One region of the Xanthomonas hortorum pv. pelargonii genome, then DNA from elsewhere that is predicted to be linked to it. Evidence: predicted binding sites of a transcription regulator. Region 1 holds the regulator's gene; the other holds the start of a gene.

Region 1 (4,391 bases):
GCGTCAGATGATCGAGCGCGAAATGAACCGTCTCACCGACGAGCGCCTGCGTGGCTCCCCGGTGCGTGCGCAGGCCCTGGAGCTGATGGACGACTACGGCTTCGATGCCGGTCTGATCCGCGATGTGGCCCTGCAGATCCCGGCCGATACCGAATTGCACCGCGGCCGCGGGCTGATGCTGGGCCTGCTGTCCAAGCGTCTGCCGGTGGCTCCGATCGACCCGCTGGAACGCGGCGGCGTGATCGCCCTGGTCGGCCCGACCGGTGCCGGCAAGACCACCACCATCGCCAAGCTCGCCCAGCGCTTCGCCGCCCAGCACGCCCCGCGCGACGTGGCCCTGGTCACCACCGACACCCAGCGCGTCGGCGGCCGCGAGCAGCTGCACAGCTACGGCCGTCAGCTCGGCATCGCGGTGCACGAGGCCGACAGCGCCGAGAGCCTGCTGGAACTGCTCGAGCGCCTGCGCGACTACAAGCTGGTGTTGATCGACACCGCTGGCATGGGCCAGCGCGACCGCGCCCTGGCCGCACAGCTGAACTGGCTGCGCGCCGCGCACCAGGTCACCTCGCTGCTGGTGCTGCCGGCCAACGCCCATTTTTCCGACCTCGACGAGGTCGTACGCCGCTTCGCCCACGCCAAACCCCAAGGCGTGGTGCTGACCAAACTCGACGAGACCGGCCGCTTCGGCAGCGCCTTGTCGGTGGTGGTCGACCACCAAATGCCCATCACCTGGGTGACTGACGGACAGCGGGTCCCCGACGACCTGCACCGCGCCAATGCCGCCAGTCTCGTTCTTCGCCTTGAAGATTTGCGGCGCGCTGCCGATAAGCCCTGTACTCCGGAGCACAACCATGCAGTCGCGTGAATACGCCAAGCTGACCAACGCCTTCCCCCTGACGGCGACCCGTCCCGAGCCCCTGGGCCCGGTGCGCACCATTGCCGTGACCGGTGGCAAGGGCGGCGTGGGTAAAACCAACATCTCCGCCAACCTGGCCGTGGCCCTTGCCGAGATGGGCAAGCGCACCCTGCTGCTGGACGCCGACCTTGGCCTGGCCAACCTGGACGTGGTCTTGGGACTCTCGCCCAAGTACACCCTGGCCGACCTGATCGCCGGCCGCTGCACGCTGGACGAAGTGATCATCGAAGGCCCCGGTGGCGTGTTGGTGGTCCCGGCCGCCTCCGGTCGCCGCCACATGGCCGAAATGGCTCCGGCCCAGCACATCGGCCTGGTCAACGTGTTCTCCGAACTGGAACGCGACCTGGACGTGATGGTCATCGACACCGCCGCCGGCATTACCGACAGCGTGCTGACCTTCTGCCAGGCCGCCCAGGACACCGTGGTGGTGGTCTGCGACGAACCGGCCTCGATCACCGACGCCTACGCGCTGATCAAGGTGCTCTCGCGCGAACGCGGCGTGGACCGTTTGCAGATCATCGCCAACATGGTGCGCGACCCCAACGAAGGCCGCCTGCTGTACGACAAGCTGTCGCGGGTCTGCGAAAAATTCCTCGGCGACGTGTCGCTGAACTACCTCGGCCACGTGCCCCAGGACGACTGGTTGCGTTTGTCGGTACAGCGCCAGCAACCGGTCATCAAGGCCTACCCCGCCAGCCCCTCGGCGCTGGCCATCGCAGAAATCGCGCGGCGTACCTCGCGCTGGCAGGCCCCCACCGTGCCACGCGGCAACGTCGAGTTCTTTGTCGAACGCATCATCCAACGGGGGGTCGCCGCATGAGCACCGCTACCGCAACCGCAACGACGGCCACCGCGCAGTACCGTGCAGTGCAACGCAACAACGCCAACGACATCGTCACCCAACACGCCGATCTGGTGCGCCGCATCGCCCACCATCTGGCCGCGCGCCTGCCGGCGAGCGTGGAAGTGGACGACCTGATCCAGGCCGGCATGATCGGCCTGATCGAAGCCTCGCGCAGTTACGACTCCGAGCAGGGCGCCTCGTTCGAAACCTATGCCTCGATCCGTATCCGCGGCTCGATGATCGACGAGATTCGCAGAGGCGACTGGGTGCCGCGTTCAGTCCACCGCCGTGCCCGCGACGCTGCCGCCGCCGTGCGCAAGATCGAACAGAACACCGGCCGCGCCGCCGCCGCCACCGAAGTGGCTGCCGCGATGGAAATGCCGTTGCCCGATTACCTGCGTCTGATGGAAGACGCCGCCCGCGGCCAGGTGCTGAGCCTGGAGTCGCGGATCGAAGATCACGGCGAGCTGGACACCACCGCCAAGGGTGGCCCCAACCCGCAGCAGATGATGGAGCGTGGCGAGTTCGGCCGCGAGCTGGGCAAGGCCATCGGCCAGTTGCCCGAGCGCGAGCAGCTGGTGCTGTCGCTGTACTACGAACAGGAATTGAACCTGAAGGAAATCGGCGCCGTGCTCGGTGTCAGCGAATCGCGCGTCTGCCAGATCCACGGCCAGGCCGTGGTGCGTCTGCGCGGCCGCCTCAAGGTCTTCGAACTGGCCGATGCCGGTGTCGAAATTGACGAATGATTTTTTCGCGTATTTTTTAGTGTTAGGAGCTTGATGTGAACAAGAACATGCGGATTTTGATCGTGGACGACTTCTCGACGATGCGACGTATCGTCAAGAATCTGTTGGGCGATCTTGGCTTCACCAATACCGCAGAGGCCGAAGACGGCAACAGCGCACTGGCTGCATTGCGGGCCGGCCCGTTCGATTTCGTGGTCACCGACTGGAACATGCCCGGCATGACCGGCATCGACCTGCTGCGCAACATCCGCGCCGACGCCAAGCTCAAGCACCTGCCGGTGATGATGGTGACCGCCGAAGCAAAGCGCGAGCAGATCATCGAAGCCGCCCAGTGCGGCGTGAATGGCTACATCATCAAGCCGTTCACCGCGCAGACGCTGGAAGAAAAGCTGGGCAAGGTGTTCGAACGTCTGGCGGCGACCGCCTGATGAACGCCACCGTGGAAACCAATGCCGAACGCGCTGCCTTGATCGACCGCCTGCAAGGCGCGCTCGATGCACTGGAAAGCGGTGACGAAGCCGCCTGGAAGCGCGAGGTCGACCACCTCGCCGCCTTGCGCACCCGTCCGATGATGCAGGGCCTGAGCCGGCTCGCACGCGAACTCGGTCAGGCGCTGGGCGAACTGCCCACCGTGCCCGAAGAAGCCGGCGAACTGGACGATGCGTGTTCGCGCCTGGACCACGTGGTGGAAATGACCGAAAAGGCCAGCCATCGCACGCTGGATCTGGTCGAAGAATGCCGTGAGCTGGCCAACCAGCTGCGCGACGGTGGTCTGAATCAGGACCAGGGCGCGCTGATGGACAAGATGCGCCACAACCTGACCGAACTGTCGCTGGCGCAAAGCTACCAGGACCTGAGCGGGCAGATCATCCGGCGCGTGGCCGGCATCGTGCGGCGCGTGCACGAAGGCTTCGGCGCACTCGGCCTGCCGCCAAAGAGCACCGAGCCGAAGAAAGACGACGGCGGTCTTGCCGGTCCTGCAGTCAAGGGCCTGGACCGTCACGCGGTGTCGCAGGACGACGCCGATGACCTGCTGTCCGGATTGGGGTTGTAACCATGAGTGCTGTTCCAGACGATATTGCTGCCGATTTCATCGTCGAGGCCCAGGAAATCCTGGATCGCCTCGGCGAACAGCTGGTCGCGCTGGAACAGGCACCGGACGAAGCCGACCAGCTCAACGCGGTGTTCCGCGGTTTCCACACGCTCAAGGGCGGCGCCGGCTTTCTGGCGATCAAGCCCATGGTGGAGCTGTGCCACGCCGCTGAAGAAACCCTCGGCATGGCGCGCTCCGGCCAGGCGGTGTTGCAGGCGCATCACTTCGATGCCGCGCAGCAGTCGCTGGATTATCTGCAGGCGATGCTCGATGCGATGGGCTCGGGCGAAACCGTGCCGCATGCGCCGGCCTCGCTGATCGCGCAGTTCGATGCCAAGAGCGGCCCGCCGGCGGTCAAGGCCGCGCCCAAGGCCGCATTGGCTGCGGTGGCCACACCTGCCCATGACGACGGCCACGTACCGGCGCCCGGCGCCAAGGCCGCGCCCAAAGCCGCCGCCAAGGGTGCCGAAGCCGAACAGACCGTGCGCGTGGACACCAAGCGCCTGGACGCCATCGTCAACCTGATCGGCGAACTGGTGCTCTCGCGCAATCGTCTCAAGACCCTGCGCACCCGCCTGCGCGACGAAGAACTCGATCGCGCGGTCAGCGTGCTGGATATCGCCACTGCCCGCCTGCAGACCGCGGTCATGCGCACCCGCATGCAGCCGGTCAGCAAGGTGTTCTCGCGCTTCCCCAAGGTGGCCCGCGATGTGGCGCGCACCTTGTCCAAGGAAGTGGAGCTGGAACTGATCGGCGCCGAGACAGAACTGGACCGTAATCTGGTCGAAGCCC
Region 2 (4,391 bases), 2.1 Mb from region 1:
TGATGCCCGGGTTGCCGTCCACCAGCATCAGCAGCGAAAAATCGACCGGCTTGAGATCGAACGCCGCCACGCAGTCCTGAAACATCCGCCGCACCAGCAGTTCGGTGCGGGTGATGCGGTAGCCCAGTAACCGCAGCAGGCGCGCCTGGTCCACCGTGGTGACTGCATCGGGCAGCAGTGCGGCATTGGCAGTGACGGACATAACGGTTCTCGCAACGATGGCAGCGGGCGGACCGGTGCGCGCAACACTCCCCGCCCGCAACGCCGATCCGCGGCGTGAGCTGCATTGTAGACGTGGCCGGGGGTAACGATGCGGGCGTGTGCGTTGCCGATGCTGCCCGTTGCTGCATGCGAACTCGCGCCACCGACCAGCGGCCGGCCGGTGGCAGCGCATGGCAGCCGCGTGTGGCAGCTGCAGCACGTAGGGAACGGCGATGATCCAGGCACGGCGTGGGCATGAGATCCGGGTCGGCATTGATTGCGTTCCGGAATAGTTATGGATCATAACTACATTGCCAAGCTGCAGCGCAGCATGGTCGCGCTCGCCAGCGTGTTCACGCGGTGCGGCCGCTCACGGCAGCCAGAGTTTCTCGAGATCGCGAAAGCCCCAGTCGGTGGGGCTTTCCATCTGCGCGATGCGGTCCTGGCAGTCCGGCCGCGACAGATCGATGTCCTGCACCAGCACATGGCTGCGCAGCTTGGCCGAATAGAACACGCGCACCTTGGGCTTGAGCAGCGCATCGGCCGTCTGCTCGATCACCACCGCCAGTTTCTGCGACTCCAGCCGCACCAGCGAACCGACCGGATAAATACCCAGCCGCCGCACGAATGCCTGGAACACCGCCGGGTCGAAATGCCCCTGCCACGATGCCATGCGCTTGAGCGATTCGGCCGGATCCCAGGCCCGTTTATACGGGCGATCCGAACTGATGGCGTCGTACACATCGCACACTGCGCCCATCCGCGACATCAACGAGATCGTGTCGCCCGCCAGCTGATTCGGATAACCGCTGCCATCCATCTTCTCATGATGATGCAGCGCGATCTCCAACACCACCGCATTCTGCACACCGCCAGCCACCAGCAAGCGATGACCATCCATCGGGTGCTGGCGCATGATGTCCATCTCTTCGTCGGTGAGCTTGCCTGGCTTGTTGAGAATGTCCAGCGGCGTCACCGCCTTGCCCATGTCGTGTAGCAGGCCGCCCATCGCCGCTTCCACCACCTGCGCCTCGGGCAACCCCAGCTGACGCGCCAGCCCGCTCATCAGCCCGGCCACGGCCATCGAATGCAGGTAGGTGTAGTCGTCGGCGGTCTTGAGCCGCGCCACGCTGATCAAGGCCTGCGGATGCCGCAGCACCGAATCGTTGATGGCCTGCACCAGCGGCATCGCCGCCTCGGTGTCGACGGTGCGGCCAAGCCGCACGTCGCGGAACATTGCCTCGACCATGTCGCGGCCGTCTTCGAAGATCTTGCGGGCACGCACCACTTCGGACTCGATACCAACCTGTGCGGTGACGCTGTTGGTGCGCGCGGTACGGGAGGTGCATGCAGGCTTGGGCGGCTCCGATGGCTCCGGCAGCTCCGGTTCGGGCGGTGCATCCGCTGCTACGTGCGCTGCGGCCGGCGTTTCCAGATCCAATCCACGCGCGGTATCGATCACCAACTGCTCGATGCGGCTGCCATGGATCTTGTCCACATCGTCGGAGTCGACCAGGAACGAGGTCTTCCAGAACGGGTGGTGCACCCACGCGCCCAGGAGCTTGTAGACATACATGCCGGGGCGGAGTTGATCTGAGTCGATGGTTCTGAGCATGCCGGCGCTGGTCTGCTTGAAATCCGCGGAAGAGCCCGCCACAGGGATGGGGGGTCTGACGGGTTATCGGCAGTGCAGTGGATTTCTTTGGCGCGGCCGACTCCGCTAGCGGCACCTGGCTGACGCAGCGTGAGCGGTTCAGCGAGGGGGCAGACGCATGCTCAGCACGGCCGCCGCAGCCAGCAGCAGAGGCAGGCTGCAGGCCAGGTAGAGCGTGGCCGGCGACCACCCTGCATCCACCAGCACGCCCACGCACAGCGGCGAGGCAATCGCGCCGAAGCGGCCCACGCCGATCGCCCAGCCCATGCCGGTGGAGCGCACCGCCGCCGTGAAGACCACCGGCGCCACCGCATACAGGCCGGCAATGGCGGCAAACATGGCCGCACCGGTCAACAGCGCGATCACGAACGCCCAGCTCAACACCGTGCTGTAGAGCCCGAACGCAAGCATGGCCAGCGCCGACAACCCCAGCGCCCCGGCGGTCAGCCGCGACAACCGCGCACGCGCCGCCAGCCAGCTGAACATCCCGCCGCCAGCAATGCCGCCCAGATTCAACAGCACCCCGCCAGTGACGCCCTGCTCCGCCGACAGCCCGGCCACAACCAGCAGCTTCGGTGTCCAGCTGAGCACAAAGTAGAACGCGAACATCAGCAGGAAGAACGCCAGCGCGATCAGCAGCGACCGCCGCCGCAAGCCAGGCACGAACAGGGCCGCGTAGCCCTGCGCATCATCGGCAACCTGTGGCGGCGGCAATGGCAATTCCGCAAGCGGCGGCATGCCCGTGCGGGCCAGCACCGCGTTGAAGCGCGCAGACGCACCGGGCGGGCGACGCGCAATCAGAAATTCCAGCGATTCGGGCAGCCAGGCCAGCACCAACGGCACGCACAGCAGCGAGCCTGCCGCACCAAGCAGGAACACCGCGTGCCACGACCACTGCTGCAGCAACAACGCCGCGATCGCACCGCCCAGGGTCGCGCCGATCGGATAACCGGTAGCCTGTAGCGCCAATGCGGTGCTGCGCCAATGCGCGGTGGAATATTCGGCGGCGATCACTGCAACGCAGGCCAGCATGCCGCCGATCCCGATACCGGTGAACGCGCGCAGCGCACCGAGTTGCCACGCGCTGCTGGCCAAGGCCGAGGCGCCCATGCCGACGGTCAATATCGCCAGGCACACCAGGATCATCGCCCGACGCCCAATGCGGTCGGCCAACGGCGCAAGCAACAACGACCCCACCGCCATGCCGACCAGGCCGGCACTGAACAACACGCCGAGCAACTTGCCCGACAACTGCCACTGCGCCGACACATGCGGCGCGGTGAAGGCCATTGCCATCACATCGAAGCCGTCGAGCATGGTGAGCAGCACGCACACCGCCACCGCTCTCCACTGGAAGGGCGTCATCCGCTGCAGCACGAAGCTTGCGGGTGTTGCTGCGCTATGCGGCATGCGTAAATCCTGTGATGGAGATGGGTGATTGCTGCAGTGCGCCGACCTGCATGCAGGTCGTCGGAGGGCGCCGCACAGTTGCGGCGCAGATCGAGCTCATGGATGCAGCCGACGCGGTTACACGAATCAGTAGTTTCGACGACATGTAGCGTTGCGATGCAGTGGCAAACCAACACCGCTGCAACAGTGCGTGGCAACGCTAGGCCGATCGCAGGCAGCGTTCAAGACGGCTGCCTGCACTGGTGTGCGCTTATCGGACAGGCCGGCATGCCGCTTCGTTTCGAAGCTCACGCGTTCGTTGCTGGTGACTGCAATCAAACGCCTGCGTCGTGTGCATCGCATGCACTACAAAAGGAAGGCGTAACCATTCTGTCTTTGCAGCCTTGATGGCCTCGATGCGCAGCCACGCGGCACATCCACCGCGCGCAGCGTGTTCTGCATACCTGAAGACGGCCAGTTATCATGCAAGCAGTGCATGCATTGGGCGGCACGCTGTTTTGCCGGAGAGTGCCGTGACCCCGATTCGTTCGTTCCTGGACCACACCCCGCAGCTGGGCGCACGCGTCTATATCGACCCCGCCTGCACCATCATCGGCAAGGTGAGCCTGGGCGATGACGTCTCGGTTTGGCCGGGCACCGTGATTCGCGGCGACGTCAATCATGTGCAGATCGGCGCCCGCACCAACGTGCAGGACGGCACCATCATCCACGTCAGTCACCATAGCCCGTTCAACAAGGCCGGCTATCCCACCGTGATTGGCGCAGACGTCACCGTTGGCCACGGCACCATCCTGCATGCCTGCACCATCGAAGACCTGTGCCTGATCGGCATGGGCGCCTGCGTGCTCGACGGCGCTACCGTCAAACGCTACGGCTTTATCGGCGCAGGTGCGGTGGTTGGCCCGGGCAAGGTCGTTGGCGAAGGCGAACTGTGGCTGGGCAATCCCGCGCGCCTGGCACGCAAGCTCAGCGACAAGGAAATCGAGAGCCTGCATTACTCCGCGCAGCATTATGTGCGGCTCAGGGATCAGTATCTGGGTGTGCCGGCTGGCGATTGATTGAGGGTCTGCGAGGCGGGCTCGCGCCCGGCGTTGACGTACCGGTTCAAGGCTGCGTCGCACGCTCC

Evidence for each region. The regulator FliA, encoded in region 1, starts transcription of late flagellar genes. The targets are predictions, from matches to a motif close to TAAAGTTTNNCNNNCNNNGGCCGATAA.
Region 2: a site for FliA is predicted at 1,880-1,906, ahead of NDY25_RS12830 (HD-GYP domain-containing protein). Genes of this name have one in related genera too.

The regions. Positions count from the first base shown of each region.
Region 1 is NZ_CP098604.1:5,003,554-5,007,944, reverse strand. Features, by position in the region: gene flhF (flagellar biosynthesis GTPase FlhF) at 1-865, shown strand, start outside; gene NDY25_RS21350 (MinD/ParA family protein) at 852-1,736, shown strand; gene NDY25_RS21345 (RNA polymerase sigma factor FliA) at 1,733-2,506, shown strand; gene cheY (chemotaxis response regulator CheY) at 2,542-2,934, shown strand; gene NDY25_RS21335 (protein phosphatase CheZ) at 2,934-3,560, shown strand; gene NDY25_RS21330 (chemotaxis protein CheA) at 3,563-4,391, shown strand, end outside.
Region 2 is NZ_CP098604.1:2,927,270-2,931,660, reverse strand. Features, by position in the region: gene NDY25_RS12835 (MarR family winged helix-turn-helix transcriptional regulator) at 1-202, opposite strand, end outside; gene NDY25_RS12830 (HD-GYP domain-containing protein) at 572-1,816, opposite strand; gene NDY25_RS12825 (MFS transporter) at 1,955-3,265, opposite strand; gene NDY25_RS12820 (gamma carbonic anhydrase family protein) at 3,778-4,323, shown strand; gene NDY25_RS12815 (YkgJ family cysteine cluster protein) at 4,370-4,391, opposite strand, start outside.